One region of the Ruegeria sp. AJ12 genome, then DNA from elsewhere that is predicted to be linked to it. Evidence: riboswitches for the same ligand, from Rfam matches in the RefSeq annotation. Region 1 holds a riboswitch; each other region holds the start of a gene.

The links. A riboswitch is a leader RNA that binds a small molecule or an ion and turns the genes downstream of it on or off. The one in region 1 is predicted to bind cobalamin.
Region 2: linked by a shared signal. The riboswitch ahead of ACR3E0_RS07565 (CbtB domain-containing protein) and the one ahead of ACR3E0_RS21200 (DUF1636 family protein) in region 1 are both predicted to bind cobalamin.
Region 3: linked by a shared signal. The riboswitch ahead of ACR3E0_RS07635 (DUF1636 family protein) and the one ahead of ACR3E0_RS21200 (DUF1636 family protein) in region 1 are both predicted to bind cobalamin.
Region 4: linked by a shared signal. The riboswitch ahead of ACR3E0_RS18850 (hypothetical protein) and the one ahead of ACR3E0_RS21200 (DUF1636 family protein) in region 1 are both predicted to bind cobalamin.

What each region holds. Positions count from the first base shown of each region.
Region 1 covers NZ_JBQFJJ010000002.1:208,659-214,302, reverse strand. Annotated here, with positions in the region: partial or broken gene ACR3E0_RS21220 (GH1 family beta-glucosidase) at 1-348, shown strand, start outside; gene ACR3E0_RS21215 (glucokinase) at 334-1,377, shown strand; gene ACR3E0_RS21210 (carbohydrate kinase family protein) at 1,419-2,345, shown strand; gene ACR3E0_RS21205 (D-lyxose/D-mannose family sugar isomerase) at 2,364-3,029, shown strand; cobalamin riboswitch at 3,206-3,413, shown strand; gene ACR3E0_RS21200 (DUF1636 family protein) at 3,513-3,869, shown strand; gene ACR3E0_RS21195 (ABC transporter ATP-binding protein) at 3,866-4,642, shown strand; gene ACR3E0_RS21190 (ABC transporter substrate-binding protein) at 4,655-5,605, shown strand; gene ACR3E0_RS21185 (FecCD family ABC transporter permease) at 5,606-5,644, shown strand, end outside.
Region 2 covers NZ_JBQFJJ010000001.1:1,489,756-1,495,399, forward strand. Annotated here, with positions in the region: gene ACR3E0_RS07545 (DUF302 domain-containing protein) at 1-308, opposite strand, end outside; gene ACR3E0_RS07550 (DUF1636 family protein) at 510-845, shown strand; gene ACR3E0_RS07555 (hypothetical protein) at 833-1,327, opposite strand; gene ACR3E0_RS07560 (CbtA family protein) at 1,389-2,087, opposite strand; gene ACR3E0_RS07565 (CbtB domain-containing protein) at 2,092-2,262, opposite strand; cobalamin riboswitch at 2,300-2,508, opposite strand; gene cobF (precorrin-6A synthase (deacetylating)) at 2,552-3,295, opposite strand; gene cobA (uroporphyrinogen-III C-methyltransferase) at 3,288-4,016, opposite strand; gene ACR3E0_RS07580 (cobyrinic acid a,c-diamide synthase CobB) at 4,013-5,335, opposite strand; gene cobM (precorrin-4 C(11)-methyltransferase) at 5,322-5,644, opposite strand, start outside.
Region 3 covers NZ_JBQFJJ010000001.1:1,504,135-1,509,778, forward strand. Annotated here, with positions in the region: gene cobN (cobaltochelatase subunit CobN) at 1-539, opposite strand, end outside; gene cobW (cobalamin biosynthesis protein CobW) at 546-1,601, opposite strand; gene ACR3E0_RS07635 (DUF1636 family protein) at 1,603-1,986, opposite strand; cobalamin riboswitch at 2,070-2,276, opposite strand; gene ACR3E0_RS07640 (NAD(P)-dependent oxidoreductase) at 2,424-3,380, shown strand; gene ACR3E0_RS07645 (ABC transporter substrate-binding protein) at 3,597-4,604, opposite strand; gene ACR3E0_RS07650 (sensor histidine kinase) at 4,583-5,644, opposite strand, start outside.
Region 4 covers NZ_JBQFJJ010000001.1:3,773,088-3,778,731, forward strand. Annotated here, with positions in the region: gene ACR3E0_RS18845 (alpha/beta hydrolase family protein) at 1-839, opposite strand, end outside; cobalamin riboswitch at 1,006-1,226, shown strand; gene ACR3E0_RS18850 (hypothetical protein) at 1,314-1,721, shown strand; gene ACR3E0_RS18855 (protein-tyrosine phosphatase family protein) at 1,723-2,226, opposite strand; gene ACR3E0_RS18860 (DNA polymerase III subunit gamma/tau) at 2,397-4,148, shown strand; gene ACR3E0_RS18865 (YbaB/EbfC family nucleoid-associated protein) at 4,303-4,647, shown strand; gene recR (recombination mediator RecR) at 4,712-5,305, shown strand; gene ACR3E0_RS18875 (hypothetical protein) at 5,369-5,644, shown strand, end outside.

The DNA.
Region 1 (5,644 bases):
AAAACCCAAATGGACTGGGAAATTGAACCCGGTGCGCTCACCCGGTTTTTGACGCGCACGATGAAGGACCATACCGGCGATCTGCCCATCTATGTGACCGAAAACGGCATGGCCAGCCCAGAGCGGCAGCAGGATGATGACCGGATCGACTATCTGAACCAACACCTGACCGCAGTTCAGGACGCGCTGAACCAAGGGGTTCCGGTCAAAGGCTATTTCATCTGGTCTTTGCTCGACAATTACGAATGGGCCTACGGGTATGAAAAACGCTTTGGTCTTGTGGATGTGGATTTCGATACACTGGAACGCACGCCAAAGGCCTCGTTCAAGGCGTTGAAATCTGCACTGGCGACTGGAAGGAATGTCGCGCTGCCGCTGGCTCAACCCGCCGGCGCAGTACATGAGCACTGGAACCTTGTTGCAGATATCGGCGGCACGAACACCCGTCTCGGCGTTGTCTCGGACGGTGAACTGACTGACCTGCGCAAGCACCCAACGGGCGGTCTGCCAGATTTGCTTGAGGCGCTTCACAACCTGCGCGACGAGATCGGAACCGACCCGCAGGCTGTCGTTGCCGCCGGTGCAGGACCGGTAAAGGACGGCACCATTCGCCTGACAAATGCCCATCTGAACCTCTCCGAAGCAGAACTGGCCCGGGCGACAGGGTCCAAGCACACCTATGTCATCAACGATTTCACCGCTGCGGCATGGTCAGTGGCAGAAGTGACCGAAGCCGATGTTGTGGTCCTACAGGGCGAAGCCCGTCCGCCCCAGGGGACCCGGCTTGTCGTTGGTCCGGGCACCGGACTTGGGGTTGGCGCCCTGCTCTATTCCGAGGGTCACTACCACACCGTATCGGGCGAAGGCGGCCATGTCGGCCTGTCCCCCCGCCATCGTCACGAGGTGGATATCTTTGATGCGGCGCGTCAGATCGCGCCCGAATGCTTCTTTTCCGATAGTTTGGCGCTCGAAGCCGAGATGTTTCTGAGCGGCACAGGTCTCCCGATCCTCTATCAAGCCGTGGGCATGGCCGGAGGTCAGGTTGACACGCCCGTCCGAACCGCCAAGGAAATCCTGCAGGATGCCAAATCCGGCACGGATGCTGTCGCCGTTGAAGCGGCCAGTCTGTTCACGTCTCATTTGGGCGCTGTGATGGGGGATATGGCGGTGACCCTGATGCCCGCAGGCGGTGTGTTCCTTGTTGGCGGAGTGGCGGAAAAGAACCGCTGGCTGTTCGGTGAAACCTTTCAGAATGCGTTCAACGATGGCGGCCGGTTCAGCGATTTGCGGCGTTCCATGAACCTCTACGTCTCTGAACAGGCCGAATTTGGCATTGTTGGCGCTAACAACTTCTGCAAAAATGCCTTGAAGCGGTAAACAATCCGCCAGACCTCAAATTTCGAGAAAAGGAGCATGGGATGATCCTGTGCTGTGGCGAAGCCCTGATAGACATGATCGCGGAACCGACGATCTCGGGGGCTCAGGGCTTTGTGCCGCATTCCGGCGGTGCCGTGTTCAACACGGCCATCGCTCTGGGGCGCTTGGGGGCTCCGGCGGGACTGCTGACCGGTTTGTCCTCGGACATGTTCGGTCGGCAATTGGCCGACGCACTGCAAGCCAGCCATGTCGATGCATCGCATGCGATAAAATCAGACCAGCCGACCACCCTGGCGTTTGTGGAGTTGAAGGATGGCCATGCCTCATACACGTTCCTCGATGAGAATTCAGCCGGCCGAATGCTGCGCGCCGAAGACATGCCAGACCACTTGCCCGCCGTATCTGCACTCTATTTTGGCGGTATAAGCCTGGCCTGTGAGCCCTGTGCAGACGCCTATGCCGCCTTGCTGGATCGGCAAGGAGTGGATCGCGCAGTGATGCTGGATCCGAATATCCGGCCCGGCTTTATCCAGGATCAGACCCGATACCGCACCCGGCTCAACCGGATGATCGCGCAGGCCGATATCGTCAAGGTCTCGGATGAGGACTTGGACTGGATCATTCCGGGGCCCGAAAGCCACGCCGAGAAAGTACCGCTGTTGTTGCAGGCGGGACCCGCAGTGGCAATTGTCACCCGTGGCGGCGACGGCGCGTCCGGGTATCTCGCCGATGGGTCCGAAACCACTGTGCCCGTGAACCCGGTGCAAGTCGTGGATACCGTCGGGGCCGGAGACACCTTCAACGCGGGCGTGCTGGCCGAACTGAATCGGGCCGGGCATCTGACCAAACCCGGAATACGCAATCTGACCACCGACGGCTTGCGCGCAGCACTGGACTATGGTGCCAAAGTGGCAGCGGTCACCGTATCTCGCGCCGGCGCGAACCCGCCTTGGGCACACGAGCTTTGATCCCACGAGGGAGACACCATGAAACGATCCGACATCAACCGCATCAAGACCGAGGCTGAGGCGTTCATCAAATCCTTCGGTGCGGTCCTGCCCCCCTTTGCGTACTGGTCACCCGACCAGATGCGCAGCACGCTGGCGTCAGGTATTCGCGACCGCGGCCTGGGTTGGGATATCACTGACTATGCCCAGAACGGGTTTGACGAATTGGGCCTGTTCCTGTTCACCCTGCGCAACGGTGATGAGAAAGACCTGAGCCGGGGACGCGGGATGTTGTATGCGGAAAAGCTCTTGATTTCCCGCGACAAACAACTGTCACCGATGCATCGCCATATCGTGAAGGCCGAAGACATTATCAACCGCGGCGGCGGTGATCTGGTGATGGAAATCTACGCGTCCGACGCCGAAGGCGGTATTGATCGCGACACGCCAATTGTGGTTCCGAGCGACGGTTGCCCTGTCGCCATTCAACCCGGCGAACTTCTGCGCCTCAAACCGGGCCAGAGCGTGACACTGATGCCCGGTGTCTGGCATGCGTTCTGGGCAGAGCGCGGCGACTGTCTGATCGGTGAAGTCTCGACCGTCAACGACGATCGCACAGATAACGTGTTCGAGGATCCAATCCCGCGTTTTACAACGATCGAGGAAGACGTCGACCCGGATTTTCTGCTCGTTTCGGATTACTGACCGCGCTGGTTTTCCGAAACCGTGCAATGTGAATGATCAAGTGACAAGCGGGTGTATGGATGCGCATCTGGTCCTTGCCGACCAGCAGCCACCGCAAACCAGAACCGGCCCCGCAGACTGTTCTGCGCCTGATGCGCTGGTCCAATCACCAAACGCTTGACAATTATTGTGACAGCAGACTAGCTGGCTGCGATGGTTCCCGGCGGATGATCCGAGGGATGAAAATGGGAATACGGTGCGGCGCCGGACGGGTGCCAAGGCCGTGACTGCCCCCGCAACTGTAAGCGGAGAGCAACGCCATATCGCCACTGGCATCCAATGCCGGGAAGGTTGGCCAAGCGATGATCCGCAAGTCAGGAGACCTGCCATCACATGTTCAACCAACCCGGGGCGGGGTGTCCTGGAAGGAGGCTTTGATGGCACATCCTAGTGCGCACATTGTTCGTACCTTCTGTCCGCGCGTGGCATCAGGCGGAGCGAACAATGCCGACCGCTCCTGATCATTTCGTCCTGATCTGCGCGACCTGCCAGGGCCCGATACAGGCGGAAATCGCACAAGCCACCCTGGATGCAGAATTGCCCACAGGGTACGAAACACGGTTGATCCCCTGCATGGCCGGATGCGCCCGACCGATGACTGTGGGTCTGCAGGCGGCGGGCAAAGCGCAATACCTGTTTGGCGACATTAAAACTCAGGCCGACCTAACGGCGCTTGTCGACTTTGCGCATCAGTTCAGGAGCAGCGCCGATGGCTGGACCAGCGCGTCAGATCGCCCCCCTGCCCTGTTTTACAAGACCCTGTCTCGGATGCCCTGCCTGCCGGTGGGGGGCAAGGGATGAGCTTTCTGGTCGCAGAGGGTCTGGAATATTATGCGTTGAACGGTGATGTGCTGCTGCAGGATGTCTCGTTCACTCTGGAAGAAGGCGCGGTGCTCGCCATTGCCGGGCCAAACGGCGCGGGAAAGACCACTCTGCTGAATCTGCTGTGCGGCGTCGAGCGTATTGCCCTTGGGGACGTCCGTATTCGCGGGCAAAGTCTCCGCACACTGACGGCGCCGCAAAGGGCGCGTGCGATGGCCGTGGTCAGCCAGCAGGAGTTTCCGGACGGGCGGTTGCGGCTGCGTGACTATGTGGCGCTGGGGCAGATACCCGTCAAAACCGACAGGTCGACCGCAGACCACAAGCAGGCATTGGATCGCGTCTTGGCAACAACCGAACTGACGCATCTGGCGGACAAACCGATGACCCGATTATCGGGGGGCGAGCGGCAACGGGCGCATATCGCGCGCGCTTTGGCGCAAAACCCCTCACTGTTGTTTCTGGATGAACCGACCAACCATCTGGACCCGGATGCCAAGGGACACATGCTGTCTCTGATTGCAGATCTGGGGATCACGGTGGTCATGATCGTGCACGATCTGGTCATGATCCCCGAATTCGCCTCGCATGTCGCGCTGATGAAATCCACCCGCCTGACCGGTTTTGGACCCGTTAGCGAAGTGCTGACCCCGGACCGCGTCCGCGAGACGTTTGGCGTCGATTACCTGTGCTTTACCCATGAGGGCCGCGTGATTCCCGCGCTCGATATCCGAAAACGAAAACTGTCATCATAACAGGAGCATACCATGATGCAGAGACTCTGGCCCGTGGCGCTGATCACTGGCCTGGCAAGCGGTGCTGCGGCGCATGAGGTGACCGTCGACAATTGCGGCGAACCGCTTGTGTTTGAAACCACGCCCGAGCGGCTTGTTGTCCACGACATGAACATGACTGACATGGCCTTTGCCCTCGGCTTGCAGGATCAGATCGTTGGCCTGACCGGGATCACCGGCTGGTATAAAACCAGCCCGGATTTTGATGCGCTGCGCGGCGACATCCCGGAACTTGCTCCGAAGTACCCGACCATCGAGAACCTGGTTGCGGTCGAGCCCGATCTGTTTTTTGCCGGCTGGTACTATGGCATGAAACCGGGCGGCGACGTGACGCCGGATACCCTTGCCCCATTCGGTATCAAGACGATGGTCCTGACCGAAAGCTGCGTGCATCTGAACAAGGATCGCCCCGAGGCGAGCATGGACCTGCTGTTTGACGATGTCCTGCGCCTGGGTCAGGTCATGCATGTCGAAGACAGGGCCGAAGCTCTTGTATCGGATTGGAAAGACAAGCTGTCCGCCATCGAAACCAAAACCGCCGATCTGTCCAAGCCCCGCGTCTTCCTGCTGGACGGTCCGGCGGATGCGCCGTTTACGGCCGGCAAGTTTGCGATTCCGGACGCTATGATTGCGGCTGCTGGCGGCGAAAACGTCACCCATGATCTGGATACCAGTTGGGGCCGCACTTCATGGGAAGCCGTGGCCGCGTCGAACCCCGAGTTTCTGGTTCTGCTGGACTACCAGACCGGGAACGGAGCTGCCGACACGTTCAAATTCCTGCAGGAACACCCTGTGATGTCACAGACCGATGCAGTCAAAAACGCGCGTTGGATCGGTTTGCGCTACGAAGAGCTGACACCCGGACCGGCAAACATCGACGCCATCGAGAAAATGGCGCGGGCCATGCATCCGGATATGAACTAGATGGGCCTGACAGGTCGATTGATTGTGATGGGGGCGGTT
Region 2 (5,644 bases), on a different contig from region 1:
GAGAGGGTGGCTGTGCCGTCGGGGTTTTCAGTTACATACAACCGGATGGGGGCTTCGATCATTGCCGCCGTCGATGTTTCCAACACCCGCACGGCATAGTCGTTATTGAACACGCCGATCACCCTGTTGCCGGGAATTGTGATGCCTCTGGCAGCGGCCGCTTTGGTCGGCCCGGCCTGTGTCACCACAATCAGCCCGTTTTCTTTAACGGCGGCCCTGGTGTCATCGACCAGTTGCTCATAGGTTTTGTCAGACTCATAAGCAGCCCATCCAACAGGTGGTTCCGTGATCTCCGCGCGAAGAGGCATTGCCAGAGCACACAACACAAGACAGAGCGATCTCATAGGGGCGTCTCCCAGATTTAGTTTGATCAAGAGATGCCAGAAAAAGTGCATATGCGCACTCACAATCTCGTACATTGATCGCCCGCGCGGTCTTGTACGGCATCAGCGGAACCCGCAATAACGGCAAAGCGAAAGGCAGGTTTGAACTTGGCAGACAACCGTATTTTGATTTGCAGCAGTTGCACGGGCGCACGGGATCGCACAGCCGAGCGTGAGGCGCTTCAGGCAGCGTTGCAGCGTGGCGGACTGGCAGATCAGGTCAACGTCGCCGAGCATGCGTGTTTCAGCGGATGTGAAGAACCTGTTTCGCTGGCTTTGCAAGGACAGGGCAGGGCGTCTTACGTGTTTTCCGGGGTCGATGTGGTGACAGATGCAGATGATATCGCTGCAACGTGTCGAGCCTACTTGAGCAGTCCAGCGGGTTGGATCGAAGATGCCCGCCCGTGCGGACGTCTTCGTCTGTGTTTGCGGGCACGTGTGCCCGCGCTTCAGTCAACCTGAACTGTGACCGATGCAGTGACCGGCACGTTATCGACCATTAACTGACCGTGGCTGTTTGCGTTGAGGGACACCATGATTTCCACTTCGCCTGTGGGCAGGTCCGGGATGTGCATCCAGTTGCCATACAAACGCGCCAGTTTAACACCGTTTGCATAGACATGCGCGTGGCCTTCTCCGGGCTGATCACCTGTCGACGCATTCTCGGGCGCGAAACGGAAGTTCTGCGGCATGACATGCAGATTCCAACCGGCCATGGGATCACGGGTCACTGCGATCTCTACGCCGGGTGCATCCGGACTGGATGCGAGGTGAACCATCGCGGAATGATCATGCGCTTCAGCCTCTGCCTGATGGGCTCCGTGATGCGTGGGATCGGAATGGTCATGGCCATCCAGGGTGACGCTATTCGCGGCAGCCAGAACAAAGCCTGCACCGCCACCAAAAACCAAACCAATTGCAAATAAAGCAAGTGAGCGGGACATTTTTTATCCTCGGGAACAGAAAACCCGCCGAGCCTTCCCCGGCGAGTGATGAGATTGGTGCTCAGGCTTTCGCTTCGATAGTTTTGGCTTCTTTCCGCCAGAAATACCCTGCAAAAGACCCAACAAGAACCCAAGCCACCAGCCCAATGCCAAACGCGCGTGCGGCAAACAGCGCGCCGATTTCGGTGGGCACCGGGCCTGTAAAGACGTCTGGTTCGGGCGCACCGATGAGGTGTGGAGCCATGAGCAGGGCAGCGGCAATGAAATAGCTGACCATGTTACCACCGAACGCAATCAGCCACATGGCGACGGCAGCTGCGGCAACCGTGGCAAACCACCATACCTGACGTGCATAAATGTCTGCTGCGGCGACGCCGGGCACTTCAGGTGCCAGGGTGAAACCGGGCGCAAAGTGAACCGCGACAAACCCCGCAAGCCCCCACAGCACCCCAGTGCGCCCGTCGACCTTCTGGCCCTGACCCTCGGCGACGGACATCAGCGCAACCAGAATGATCGCATATCCGGTATAGGTCAGCATGGTAAAGATCACGCTCAGAGCGTCACGCTGAAGGTCCGAGAACATGCCCGGCAACTCGGGACGCGCCGAAACGGCCTCACCCCCGAAATGAACCAGTTCACCGGATTCGTATAATTCCGCATGCAGCAGAACCGGCTGCACGAAAACAAGCTGCAGAAAGGCGGCAATCAGCCCCGCTGCAGCACCAGCGAACAAGGCGCTGGTCAGAATGCGACCGAACATTGGGTCAGTGGCAGGGGAAGCCGGTTGCGTGACGCACGTCGTGGGCCGCATCGTGCAGCGCCGACGCCTGAACATGTCCTGCGAGCGTGACGATGCCAAGACCCAGAGCCATGGCAAACATGACTGGCAGAAGACCTGCGCGCGTGGCGGACGCCGTTTGGGTATGTGTTGTCATTTCTTGTCCTCCTGAGCCGCCGCACCCGACGACCGGTGATTTCCATTCACGTCTGGCAGGTCTCCTGGCTTGCGGGTCAGTGCCTCTGTTCGCCTTCCCCCCAAAATGCTGGGAGTGGCTGGTTGAACAGGGGCTCACCGCTTACAGTCGCGGGGGCGGCTTTGGCTTTGGCTTCCTCGGAAGGCGCACCAAATTCCCTCTTAGCATCCGGATGTCTCCGGCGGGACCAGACACCTCAATTTAGCCGCGAATGTCAAAGTGGCGCAATCGCCATTTGCGACGTTTCACGTCACTTCCCGCTTTTTTTCAGCACGTAGATATCCATGATCCATCCATGCGCAGCCCTTGCGTCGGCACGGGTTGCCACGATCTCGGCCGCGACCGTGTCCAGCCGCCCATGGATCAGGATTTCTTCCTGCATCCCCACATATGCCCCCCACCAGACATCGAAATCCGCCATCTCGAGGTCTTGGAACGAGCATTCGCCGTCCAGCATGACGGCAACCGTCGATGCCGTCTCTGGCCAGCCTTCGTCACGCAGGCGGCGGCCAGTCGTGACCAGATACGGCGCGCCGATGTCGTTGATGGGGATAGCAAATGCTGCCGTAAGGGCTTGCAGCGCCGTTATACCGGGGACTACCCGTTTTTTGGGCTGGGGGTCGAGACGCGCGGCGATTCGGAGCGAGCTGTCATAAAGGGACGGATCCCCCCAGATCAGCAAAGCCACCTTTTGAGCCTCAGGATAGGATTCGATGGCGCGCTGCCACTGCCGCGCAATTGCATCGTGCCATTCATCCACGCCCTGTAGGTAGCCATCGTCTGACCGCCTCTGGGGGACGTCGAAGTAAGCAACTCGTGGTTCTTTTTCAGACACTTGCACGATGATTTGTTCCCGTATCCCGGCCAGATCGGTCTTGCTCTCACCCTTTCGGGGTATCAGGATCAAATCGGCGGAACGAATGGCCTCAGCGCCCTGAAACGTGACATGGTCGGGATTGCCCGTGCCGATACCGACCAGTGTCAGCTCATCCATCATCAGCCTCCGCCAGCGGGCCGTAGAGGATCAGGGCCGGTGCCGTTCCGACCTCTGATTTCAGCGTCTCGGACAGTGCGCCAATCGTGGACCTGTGCAGCGCCTGATCGGGCGTCGAGACAGACTCGGCCATAAGCGCGGGTGTGTCCAATGGCAGACCATGTGCGTGCAGAGCATCGACCAACAATGGAAAGGTTCTCTTGCCCATAAACACAACCGTTGTGGCGTATGCGTCCGCCAGTGCAGGCAGGTTCAGATCTTCGGGCAGTTTTCCGCTGACATCGTGGCCCGTGACGAACTGAACCCGCCTTGCCGTCAGGCGGCGGGTCAGCGGGATTCCTGCTGCCGCCGCCGCAGCAACCGCCGAAGGAACGCCAGGAATGATCTCGTAGCCGATACCAGCGTCGCGCAGGGCCACCAGTTCCTCTTCCAAACGACCAAACAGCCCGCCATCGCCGGACTTCAGCCTGACAACATGCGCGCCGGTTTCGGCGTATTCGACGAGCAGGCGGCTGACATGGTTCTGTTTGGGCGACGGGCGTCCCGCGCGTTTGCCCACGCCGACCAGATCCGCATCCTCGCGCGCATGTGCCAGAATCGGACCGCTGCTGAGGTCATCAAACAGCACGGCGTCGGCGGCTTGCATCCGGTTGACGGCCTTGAGCGTCAGCAGTTCCGGATCGCCGGGGCCCGAACCGATGAATGAGACGAAACCGCTCATACCGTGGCCTCGGCGATCAGGTGAAAGAACGTCCCCGTCACGTGACCGCGCACGGACCCTGTCTGCGGTCCTTCATTACCTTCGGCATCACAGACCCGTGCCAAGGGCGCGTCCGGTTGCTCGGTAATCGATGAATAATGGAACTCGTGTCCGCGAAGCGCTGTACCTGGGGCAAAGCCGGGCATCGGCGCCAGCAATTCGGCCTTGCGGTACCCCAGATTGAATTTGCGCTTCTCGTAAGATGTGACAAGGCCCAGCAGCCCGGCCATCGCGTGCCGGTTGCCGTCCTTGTCGATCAATCCCGCGCCCAAAGCCATATAACCACCGCATTCTCCGTGCACGGGCTTCGTTTCGGCATGGGTTCGCAAGCCCTTCAGAAACCTGTCTGCGGCGGCAAGCGTGCCAGCGTGCAATTCCGGATATCCACCGGGCAACCAAACAATGTCCGCTTCCGCAGAGGGTGCCTTGTTGGCCAGCGGGGAAAACGGCAGGACTTCTGCACCCGCGGCGCGCCAGCCCTCCAGCAGGTGCGGGTAGGTGAAGGAAAATGCTGCATCCTGAGCCAAAGCAATCCGCTGGGCCGGAGGGCGCGGCAGCGCGGCCGACGACGGCCCCACGGGGCCCGAGGAGGCCGCCCGCTTGATCGCCTCCAGATCGACATGTTCCCTCAGAAACGCGGCATATCCGGCGATGGCACTCTCAAGGTCGGGGTGCTCTACCGCCTGAATGAGGCCCAGATGCCGCTCGGGCAAAGTCAGATCGCCACGGCGGGGCAAGACACCCAGCACCGGCAGTCCTGCGCGGTCCATTCCAAGCCGGGTCAGACGTTCGTGCCTTGGGCTGGCGCACCGGTTCAGAATCACGCCCGCAAAGGGCAGGTCGGGATTGTACATCCGAAACCCCAGCGCCGTGGCGGCTGCAGATTGCGCCTGTCCACCGACATCCAACACCAAAACGACGGGCCAACCCATGCGAAGGGCCGTTTCCGCGCTGGAGCCATGACCAAGCTCGCCGGGTTTGGCGACGCCGTCAAACAAACCCATGGATCCCTCGGCGACAACGACATCCGCGCCGTCTGCCTGCGCTGAAATTGCGTTCAGCAGCGGTTCGTCCATCGCCCAACTGTCCAGATTGAACGACGCGCGGCCTGCCGCTGCACGATGAAAGGCCGGGTCGATGTAATCCGGCCCGCTCTTGAACGGCTGAACGGTCAGGCCATCCTCCGCCAGCGCGCGCAACAGGCCCAGCATGACAGTGGTTTTCCCGGTGCCCGATGACGGTGCCGAAATCAAAAGGCCAGGAGGATTAGTCATCGCCATGGCTCCAGCTTGACCATTGGCTGTTTGCGCTTTGCGGGCGATAGCGCCGGTCGTAGGTTTTGGAATACAGACAGCTGTCATCAAACCCTTCGCCGGCCAGCGCGGGCCCGACCATGATCAGCGCGGTGCGTGAAATGCTTTCGTCCACCGCATCGTTCAGCGTGTCAAGCGTCGCTCGGATGATCCGTTCATCCGGCCAGCTTGCGCGATAAACCACAGCCACCGGGCAGTCCGCGCCATAGGCGGGCGTCAGATCGGAGATCACCTTGTTCAGATTGCCGATGGAGAGGTGAATGGCCAGCGTCGCAC
Region 3 (5,644 bases), on a different contig from region 1:
CATTCGGGGATCGACTTCGCTCCCATGACCGGTCCGGCGTAAAGCCCCGCTGCCAGAGCCATCTGCGCCAAGGCAGCCTGTGCCGCGACCTCGCCGCCGGTATCACAGAGATGTGCCAGCCGCCGCAGGGTGGACACGGGCAGGGTGGAATACTCGTCCAGCCGGATATCCTCTCGCCCGTCGGCAGGCAGGACGGCCAGTGCGATGCCCTTGGCTTGCGCCAGCGCAAGTACCTGCTGCAGCCCGTAAGACCAGTAGGGTACGCCGCCTATGAGGCGGATCAGGATACCTTTTGCGCCCTCGAGCGTCTGCTCGACATAGGTGTCTACCGAAAGGGGATGCTTCAGTGCCGTCAGGTTGGCGAGCCGAAGGGTCGGCACGCGCCCCTCGGGTCCGCCACCGCGATGCCAGCCCGCCGCAAAAGCCCCCAGGTCACTGTCCGAGAAAGACAACACCACCAGATCCGCCGGGCTCTGGCCCAGATCGGTTGGGGTTTCTGTCTCTTCTAACCCGTGACTTTCGCGAAAGACGACGTGCATGCGGCGTTACTCGGCAGCCTCGGCGACACCTTCGAGGATGCTGCGGATCGCCGCCGGGTTGATGTCATCATGTTCGGCGATTACCACCAGGCGCGAGCGGCGGTCTTCGTCCGGCCTCCACGGGCGGTCATACTGGTGGCGCACGCGAGCCCCGACCGCCTGAACCAGCAGGCGCATGGGTTTTCCGGACACCGCCGCATAGCCTTTCACGCGGAGGATGTTCAGTTCGTTGGCCAGGCGCTCGATATTGGCGACCAGAGCGACCGGATCGGCCTGTTCGGGCAGCTCGACCACGATGCTTTCGAAATCGTCGTGTTCATGGTCGTCGTGACCGTCGTGATGGGACGGGCGCGCATCCATGTCATCTTCGGCTGCAGCCTCCAGACCCAGCACAACGCGAACGTCCACTGCGCCCTCGGCGACCTCGACAACAGGCAGGGGACGCGGGGCCTCAGCCTCGATGACCTCTTTGGCCTTTGCCACCCCCTCGGGACCGGCCAGATCAGGTTTGGTTAGCAGGATGATATCCGCGCAGGAAATCTGATCTTCGAACACTTCGGACAGAGGCGTTTCGTGGTCGATTGACTCATCCGCCAAGCGCTGGGCATCAACTGCCTCGACATTGGGGGCAAATCGACCGGCGGCCACCGCCTCGGCATCGGCCAGGGCGATCACGCCATCCACCGTGATTTTCGAGCGGATATCCGGCCAGTCAAAGGCTTTGAGCAGCGGTTTCGGCAACGCCAGACCAGATGTTTCGATCAGAATGTGATCCGGGCGCGGCTCCAGCGCCATCAGCGCCTCGATGGTCGGGATGAAATCATCGGCCACCGTGCAGCAGATGCAGCCATTGGCCAGTTCCATGATGTTCTCTGCGGGGCAATCCGGGATCGCACAGGATTTCAGGATCTCGCCATCGACACCCACGTCCCCGAACTCGTTGACGACAACTGCAAGACGCTTGCCCTGAGGGTTCTGCATCAGATGCCGGATCAGGGTCGTCTTCCCAGAGCCCAGAAAGCCGGTGATTACGGTGACGGGAAGTTTTTCAAGGTTTGGCATATCAGGCTCCAATCGGGGGAATACGGGCCGCACAGTTCTTGCGGAAATGTTCGGGGCGCTCGCGCCATTTCACCAGGCCATCTTCCGCGGCGAGGTATTTGATTGCGCCTTCGACGATGATTCCGACATCGTCGGCCTCGTTCAGATTTTCATAGACAAAGGTCCAGCGGGTTGGCCCGCCGCGCAGAACAATCGAGCATCCCTGATCGCAGTTCGACAGGCATTCGACAGGTTTCAGTGCGATCCCATCAGGCAGTTCAGCTTCGGTAAGGGCCTTGTGCAGCTTGGCACCGGGGCGCTGCGCGTCGTCCTCAACAGGCAACCCGCGCCGGCAAGTGGTGCAAACCAGCAGTTCAACTGGTGCGGTTTCGGTCACGTCTCTCATCCCCCTTTTCGGTTCATGGGGGACGGGGTCTCATGCGGGCCACGCTGATCGCCATGGTCCCGACACCGGAACACCCCGTCCGGTCTGGTCTTCGGGCGTTGGCAGGTCTCCCGGCTTGCGGATGTCAGAGCGGCGGCTCTGTCGGATGACCCGCCTTCCCGGCCATTTGGCCAGTGGCATTGGGCACCCTCTCCGGTCACGGTCGCGGGGGCGGCTGCGTTTGGCGGAAAAACCGTTGACGCATTCCCTTTTCATCTGCGGTTGCAGACACCAACGGATCGGACATGCGGCACCGGCGGGCAGCTTGTCAAGCGCGTTACGCGCATCGAACCGGTCAAGGGATGAAAAGCGACCTGTCGGCGTCGCTGGGCGGCATGACGGCACGCGCTGGACCGTGTTGCGGTAGCCGCGAAAATGTAAGCAGGGAGTGATGCTTCATGAAAGTTGGTTTCATTGGTCTTGGCAACGTTGGCGGAAAGCTTTCGGGGTCGTTGCTGCGCAACGGTCTCGATCTGACGGTCCATGATCTGAACCCTGAATTGGTGGCCGAATTTGTGGCCAAGGGGGCGAAAGCGGCCGAAAATCCGGCACAGATGATGCGGGATTGTGACGCAGTTATCACCTGCCTGCCGTCACCTGCAGCCTCGGACGCGGTGATGCAGGAGATGCTGCCGGAAGTCGGCCCCGGCAAGATCTGGATGGAGATGTCCACCACCGACGAGGCAGAGGTCAAACGCCTGGGGGCGTTGGTCATTGAACGGGGTGGGGCGGCGGTGGATTGTCCTGTTTCGGGCGGTTGCCACCGTGCGGCAACTGGAAACATCTCTATCTTTGCGGGGTGCGACCGGGAAACGTTTGAACGTATCCTGCCTTTCCTGACAACAATGGGCCGGCGCGTCCTGCATACCGGCGATTTGGGATCAGCATCGGTTCTGAAGGTTTTGACGAACTATCTGGCGACCGCAAACCTGATCACCTGCGCGGAGGCGCTGGTCACTGCCAAGGCCGCCGGTATGGATCTCAATACGACCTATGAGGCGATCAAGATCTCGTCCGGGACGTCGTTTGTGCATGAAACCGAAAGTCAGGTCATCCTGAACGGTTCTCGCGATATTTCGTTCACAATGGACTTGGTGAAAAAGGACATCGGCCTGTTTCAGGAGGTTGCCGATCGCGCTGGCGTGCCGCTTGAGGTGAACCCGGTGATGATCAAAATCTTTGAAGACGGCATTGCCCGCTTTGGTGATCGGGAGTTGTCCCCCAACATCATCAAAAGGCTTGAGGAAGCCACCGGGCTGGACATCACTGCGCCGGGTTTTCCCACCGAAATGCAGGATGACGAGCCGGAAGAGCCGGGATATGAGGTCATCCCTCAAGGTCGCGAGATGGCTTGAGGCAATCGCACGGAACAAGTGTGGACAAAACGACCCTGGCGCCTGCATACCTTGCAGGCGTCGCATGCATGCGGATCACTCGAAAACATGAGCGTGACGATCTATCTGTAGCTACTTGCGCAGACCTCCGAGCTTTCCAAATTGCCCAACTAGAGCTCAGCCAGTGGAAGAAATCCAATAGACGGGGCGAAAAACGGCATACCTCTTTAAGCCGTGTCACCTTTGGATGACGGCATCTTCCCATTCCGAGAGGAACTTGCGCCTCTTTAACGTGTCGAGAAACGTGAGCAGGGCAGGATCGAGCGCAATTGCTGCGCGTTCATCTGCCGTGTCGTCGGCGCTCAGCAATGGCAGCAACAGCGCTTCTTGAGCAAGCCCGGACCTGTCTCTGACCAGATGTCGGATGAATGCTTCGGCGGCGGCGGGTTCCCGGGTTTCTTTCAGAACCATTGCGGTCCGCATCATTGTCGTTTGAAAATCCGAAGGCAGAATGATTGCCAGGGCGTCTTTCCCATCGGTGCGAGCCGCTGCATAACTGCCCAGCACATTGTAGGCGACTGCGATTGTGCCATCTGCCAGATCTTCGATCATATCGCTGGAACAGCAATAGAGGTGCACATCGAGACCGCCCATGACCTCCATCAGTCGCCAGTAGGTCTCGGATACCCGCGCGTCCTGGGTCGCAAACAGGTATCCTAATCCCGATTGCCGTACGTCATAGGTCCCGACTTTTCCACGAAACGCTTCGGGTCGCGCGCGCAGAGTTTCGATCAGCTCCTGGCGGGTCTGAGGGATCGGTGCGCCCTGGAATGCCGAGCGATTGATCACAATGGCGGCTGGTTCGGAGGTGAAGGCAAAAAGGCTTTGATGCCACTGGGCCCAGGGTGGACCGGGAACATCCTCGATCATCAGGGCGAAGCCGTCGTTTGCGAGTTTCAGCTGCAGATCCATCGCGCTGGAAATGGCAATGTCGAACGCGTCAGGCATGTCCCGGATGCGTCGATTTATGTCTGCTGTACTGGTCACCAGATATTCAACGGAAACGGACGGGTTGGACGCCACAAAGTCTTCGATCAAAGGTGCAAAAAGGGCGGTGTCGGTACTGGATACAATGCGCAGGTGGGCGCCATTTGCGTCCTCGTTGAAAACCCGTTGATCCTCCCAGTTCTGCGCAAACGCTCCGATCGGAAAAAGGCAAAAAATCAAAGCGATAAGGTAACGCATGCGCCGCCTCCTGACCGGTTTGACAGGACCAGCGAACCGCCATGCGCAGCTGCCACATCCTGCGCAATGGTCAGCCCCAGGCCAGACCCGATGGTTCCGGCCGCATTCTGCCCTCGCTCGAACCGCTGCGTGAGCGTTTCGATTTCGTCCACCGGAAATCCGGGGCCTTGATCCCTGACTGCGATCTGCACGCCAGGGGTTGCCGCGACATCAATGACAACCGTGCTGTCAGCAGGCGCATATTTGAGCGCGTTGTCGATCATGTTTCGGACCGCGTTCTGAATCAGAATGGGGTCGCCGGAATACGGCACCGAAGCGTCACCAATCAACGACAGCGAGAGGTCTTTCATTTCTGCGATGGGGGTCAGACGTTGCACAAGGTCGCGCACCAATGCCACCAGATCGACGTCCTCACGTTCCAGGTGATCGGCTCGGAAGGTGATCATGGCATGATCGAGCAATTGACCAGCAGCGCGCGAACTCTCATCAATCGCGCGCATCATGGATCGCAGCGCTTCGCGGTTTTCTTCCTTTTCCACCCGGTGAAGGGTTGCATCCGCGTAGGACCTGACTGTTGCCAAAGGGGTGCGAACCCTGTGCGCTGCCTCGGCAATAAAATCCTCCGACTGGCTCAGGGACTGATCCAAGCGACCCATCAGAGAGTTCAAAGACGTCACCAAAGGCGCCATTTCCCGGGGGACAGGTTTTCGAAACGGGCTGAGGTCCTGGGGCCCTCGGCGGGTAACGGACGTGGTCAGCTTGTTGAGCTGCCCGATCGTGGACGATGTCGCCCAGTAGGACAGCGCTGCCGCCAGAGCGAAGAAACCCAGGCCCAACAACGCCGCATTGCGCGAAATCTGGTCCAGCGTTTCGGACAAGGCATCCTGGGTTTGTCCCAGAGCAACTTCGATTTCCGTCTGCCTTGTTAAACCGACAAGGGTTCGGCTGGCGCTGACTTGCCGGATGTTCTCGCCGCGAAGCTCGCTGGATTGAAATGTCCACCTGCCGTCTGCCGGACCTAGTGTGGGCGAAAGATCGTC
Region 4 (5,644 bases), on a different contig from region 1:
CAGACGGCGGCATTGCGACGCGCGAACGCCCCGATATGGCCGATGCTGGACAAACCGAACTCTCTCGGAAGCAATAAGTGGCGCCTGGCTTCAGGGCCATACAGCTCCGCCAGACGCCAGACCGCGTCCGGCGGAACCATCTGGTCGTCTTCAAAGGTGAACAGATCAACCGGAACACCCGAGCCTGACCAGCGGGCATCCGGCAGTTCGACACCGATGTCCGGTACATAGTTCTGCGGGGCTGTGCACCACTTGCGCCATTGCCAGTAAACCGATGCGGGCAGGTCGGACCCGAAGCCTATTGCCTTTCCGGGCAGGTACCCCAAAGCACGCACAAACAAAGGGGCATGCCCGTGCCAGAACAGCCAGGCCAAAGCACGGTAGGGCCACGGGTGATCGGCTAAAGTCACGAGGCCCGAGCACACACAGATCATCCGATCGATCTGGGCGATATCCGGTTGCACCGGCCCCAACATTGCGCCGATTGAATGGCCAATGGTCCATTGTCTTGCATCAGGAAACCGACGCCGCATCTCGGTCCGTGCGGCCGGCATATCGACCAAAGCCCAATCCGCCATCGTGACCCGAGAATCTCTCAGATGTCCCGTTCGGGAATGGCCAAAATCCCGATAATCATAGGTCAGGCAAGCCATCCCTTGTTCCGCGGCCAGCCAGTGGGCGAAATGTTGATAGTAGTCGCGCGGCGCACCTGTCGCGCCGTTCAGAACAACAACCGTATCCACCTCGGACACTGGCCGATAAAGCCGCGCTGACAGCATCGCCGGCCCGGACGGGAATTGAAATTCTTCGGTCAGTACCGCCTGCTGCGTATCCAACATGGTGCCCTCGGACTCTACCTGAACCAACCAGTTCACTTTGGCAGGCACAAGTCAACACCGATCCGACTTGACCAAACGTCCGCTTGTGATCAGCTCAGGCACGCAAACGCGGGATCGTGGTTCGCCACGGATGCCAAGATCAACTTGACTCGGGCCGCATGTAACCGCTAGCGATTGTGTGATGGTTCTCGCGCCCCACAAGGGGTCGGGATGAAAAGGGAACACGGTGCGGTCCTGCCCGGTGGCAACCGGAACGGATCAAGGCCGCGACTGCCCCCGCAACTGTGAACGGTGAGCAAAGCCGAAACACCACTGGCCGAAAGGCTGGGAAGGTCGGCAAAGCGAAGACCCGCAAGTCAGGAGACCTGCCATCGGAACTGAAACCGAAACTCGGACGGGGTGTCCGGGCAGGTCCCGACAGCACATTGCCGTCCCGCCTGTTCCACGCCCTGTCTGCCGCGCGGAGGGCGCAGGATGATCTGGACAACTGAAACACATGAATTCGCCGCAACCGTATGCCAGCGGACAGGCAAACCCTGCCCTGCGCTCGCACGCATGGCGCGGACGATGGCCCAAGCCATGGTGCAGGCCACCTCTGCCACCACTGAGGCGTTTGAGATTGAAGGCGACAGTACGCTGACCCATTGCCCCGAGGGTTGCATGGCCCGGTTTCGAGCGCAGCGTGACCGGATCCGAATCTACTGCGGAGCCAACCCTGAAATCGGCATGGACCGTTTGGACACCTATGCCGATATGATCTTCGGCCTGGAGTTCAGCGCCATGCCGTCTGGCGCCATCTCCGACTCCCCTTGCGCCCTGCTTGAGGCAAAGACTCTGGTGCCTCGAACCGCAACGCGACCGCCGCAACACGTCCCGGCGTGACCTAGTGGTCTACTGTCGTCCGGGCGGGCTCGGCGGCCCAGTTCCTCTGCGCCTCTGTCTCGACGGCGCAGGGGCGTAGGGCCCGCAACCGCGCCAGAGCCTGACCTGGCTGTTCGCCACACTCGACCATCAGGCGCAAGACGACCATACCGGATCGTCCGCACCCACCTTTGCAATGGACCATAACGCGCCCGCCGCCCGACAAGGCATGCCGAATGGCAGCGCTGACCGAGGGCCATTGCCTGGCGATGGTTGGGGGCGGCGCATTGAAATCATCGACCGGCAGGTGCACCCATCGACTGGCGCGGCTCTGTATGTCGTGGCCGAAAGTCTGTGCGCCATATTGCACCATCTCGGCAGCGGTGGTCATTGAAAGCACAAGGCCGGGTTTCCAATCCGAGATTACATCCAGATCACCCGGATAGTCCCCCCCTCGCCCTGGCAGCGAGGTCAGAGCAAGCGTGCCACCGCCCACCTGCAATGCGTAGATCACCAGTTGAGACATGGATCGCTACCTCCCGATACTCCCCAGAACGAAACTGTCATGTGATATGCATCTGCCCAATCTACCCGCTGCGAGACACTTTCCAAACCGAAAATCCTGTCATCGCGCTGTGGACGCGGACGGCGGCGGGCCTTACGCTGCATCGAAGTTCCGAATCCGCCAGAGCAGACATGACCGACACCGCCAACCCCGCCTATCAGGTTCTCGCCCGCAAATACCGCCCGGAAACCTTTGCGGACCTGGTAGGACAGGACGCCATGGTGCGTACGCTTAAGAACGCGTTCGAAGCGGATCGGATCGCGCAGGCGTTTATAATGACTGGTATCCGGGGAACCGGAAAAACCACCACGGCGCGGATCATCGCGAAGGGCATGAACTGTATTGGCGTGGACGGTACCGGTGGACCGACGACCGAGCCTTGCGGGAAATGCGAGCATTGCGTTGCCATCATGGAAGGCCGCCATGTCGACGTTCTGGAAATGGACGCGGCCAGCCGCACCGGTGTGAACGATATTCGCGAAATCATCGACAGCGTCCGGTACCGCGCGGCCAGCGCGCGCTACAAGATTTACATCATCGACGAGGTTCACATGCTCTCGACCAGCGCCTTTAACGCGCTGCTCAAAACGCTGGAGGAACCCCCGGAACATGTAAAGTTCATCTTTGCCACCACTGAAATCCGCAAGGTTCCGGTCACGGTCCTGTCGCGCTGTCAGCGCTTCGATCTGCGTCGGATCGAGCCTGAGGTGATGATTGGCCTATTACGCAAAATTGCCGAAGGCGAGAATGCCCAGATTGCCGATGACGCTTTGGCACTGATCACTCGCGCCGCAGAAGGCTCAGCGCGGGATGCAACCTCGTTGCTGGATCAGGCTATCTCGCACGGCGCCGGTGAAACCACGGCCGATCAAGTGCGCGCCATGCTGGGTCTGGCAGATCGGGGCCGGGTTCTGGACCTGATGGACATGATCCTGCGTGGCGATGCGGCAGGCGCGCTGACTGAACTGAGCGGACAATATGCCGAAGGCGCCGACCCGCTGGCTGTTTTGCGCGATCTGGCCGAAATCACGCATTGGGTCTCGGTCGTCAAAATCACGCCCGATGCGGCCGAAGATCCGACAGTTTCCCCCGATGAACGCGCGCGGGGGCTGCAGATGGCCGAGGCCCTGCCGATGCGTGTGCTGACCCGGATGTGGCAAATGCTGCTGAAGGCTCTGGAAGAGGTGTCCGCCGCGCCAAATGCGATGATGGCTGCTGAAATGTCGGTCATCCGCCTGACCCACGTGGCGGATCTGCCCAGTCCGGAAGAACTGGTCAAACGGCTGCAGGATGCGCCGCAGCCACCCAGCGGAGGCGTTCCAACTCAACGGAACGGTGCGTCGAGTGTTCAGGCAAGCGCGACCACATCCCAGACTTACACCTCGGCGCCTCAAGGGTCCGGTGGTGCACCCGTTGCGGCGTTGGCTCAGGATGTTCAGGCCGCTTTGGCCCGGTATCCGACTTTCGAACATGTGGTCGAACTGATCCGGGCAAACCGGGACGTGAAACTGCTGGTCGAAGTGGAAAATGGTGTCCGCCTGATCTCTTACCAACCGGGTCGGATCGAATTCACACCGGCAGATCAGGCTCCGACGGACCTTGCCGCGCGACTGGGCTCGGCGTTGCAGCGCTGGACCGGCAACCGATGGGCGGTGTCCATCGTCTCGGACGGTGACGCGCCGACGATAGCCGAATTGCGAGACAAGGCAGAACTGGCTTTGAAAGCCGAGGCTGAACAACATCCGTTGGTTCAGGCCGTTCTGACTCAGTTCCCAAAGGCAAAGATCACCCGGATCGAAACACCGGAACAGCGCGCTGCCCAGGTCGAAACCGAGGCGTTGCCAGAAGTCGAAGATGAATGGGATCCGTTCGAGGAGGATTAGTCTGCCCTGCCTCTGAAAACTGGACAGTTCTTGGGCTCACCAACAAGAAAATTCTCGCCACAGACCATAGCGACCGATGGGAATGCCCACGGCTCTTGTGCAGCGCAGGCACGGCCCGTATCTAAGCAGCAAATCGACACACAGGAGAAAACAGATGCTCAAAGGACTCGGCGGTCTGGGTGACATGGCCAAGATGATGAAATCCGCGCAGGACCTTCAGACCAAGATGACCGAGATGCAGGACGAGTTGAACACCATCATGGTTGTCGGCGAATCCGGTGCCGGGCTGGTCAAAGCCACGGCTACAGCCAAGGGAGAGCTGAAAGGTCTGGACATCGACCCGTCGATCTTCAACGGCGACGACAAGGAAGTGGTCGAGGACCTGATCCTGGCGGCCATCAAGGATGCACAGTCCAAGGCGGCGGAACGCTCGCAGGAAGAAATGGGCAAGCTGACGGAAAGCATGGGTTTGCCGAAAGACATCAAGCTGCCGTTCTGATACACCGTCCTGACGGATCAATGGTCGGGCCACCTTGCTTGGCCGCTTTGCAGGAACACGCGCGGTGAGTTCGAACAGCGATATCGACAATCTGATCGACCTGATGGCCAAGCTGCCCGGCCTGGGTCCCCGCTCGGCCCGGCGTGCGGTGCTGCATCTGATCCGCAAACGCGCTCTGCTGCTGACGCCGCTCTCGGACGCGATGCAACAGGTGGCCATCACCGCCCGCGAATGTCTGAACTGCGGCAATGTGGGTACGACAGACATCTGCGACATCTGCAACAGCGAAGCCCGCGCAACCGGAGAGCTGTGCGTGGTCGAGGATGTTGCCGACCTTTGGGCGATGGAACGCGCCGGGGTTTTCAAAGGACGCTATCACGTTCTGGGCGGCACCTTGTCCGCACTCGACGGGGTCGGTCCGGACGAATTGCGCATTCCCCGGCTCAAGGATCGGGTGATGGCCGAAGAGATTACCGAAGTCATTCTGGCCCTGAACGCCACCGTCGATGGTCAGACGACAGCACATTACATCGCGGACCAGTTAGACGGTCAGGTGCGCCTGACCTCGCTGGCCCAGGGCGTACCGATTGGTGGCGAGTTGGACTATTTGGATGACGGGACCATCACGGCGGCCCTGCGCGCGCGTAAAGAGCTTTAGCGAAACAGAACAAGTGGACACCGGGTGTTGAACCCGACACACCATGCATTCGAGTGGGAAAATATGATGCGCGTTATTGCATTGATGTTGATCGTGACGCTGGCTGCAGCACTGTCCGGCTGCACCACCAAACCGACACCTGGCCCGTCAGATATCGACGACCTTGCCGCTGAAATTCGGGGACTTGGGCCGGACGTGGACCCCGAGGAGGCATCCCGCGCGGCCCATATTGCCTATACATATTCGCTGCAACTCGCACAGGAATACCGGGTCACGGACCCCCCGTTGATTCACAATGCCAAGGTTATGCATGGCTTTCGGGAACGTGGGCTTTGCAAC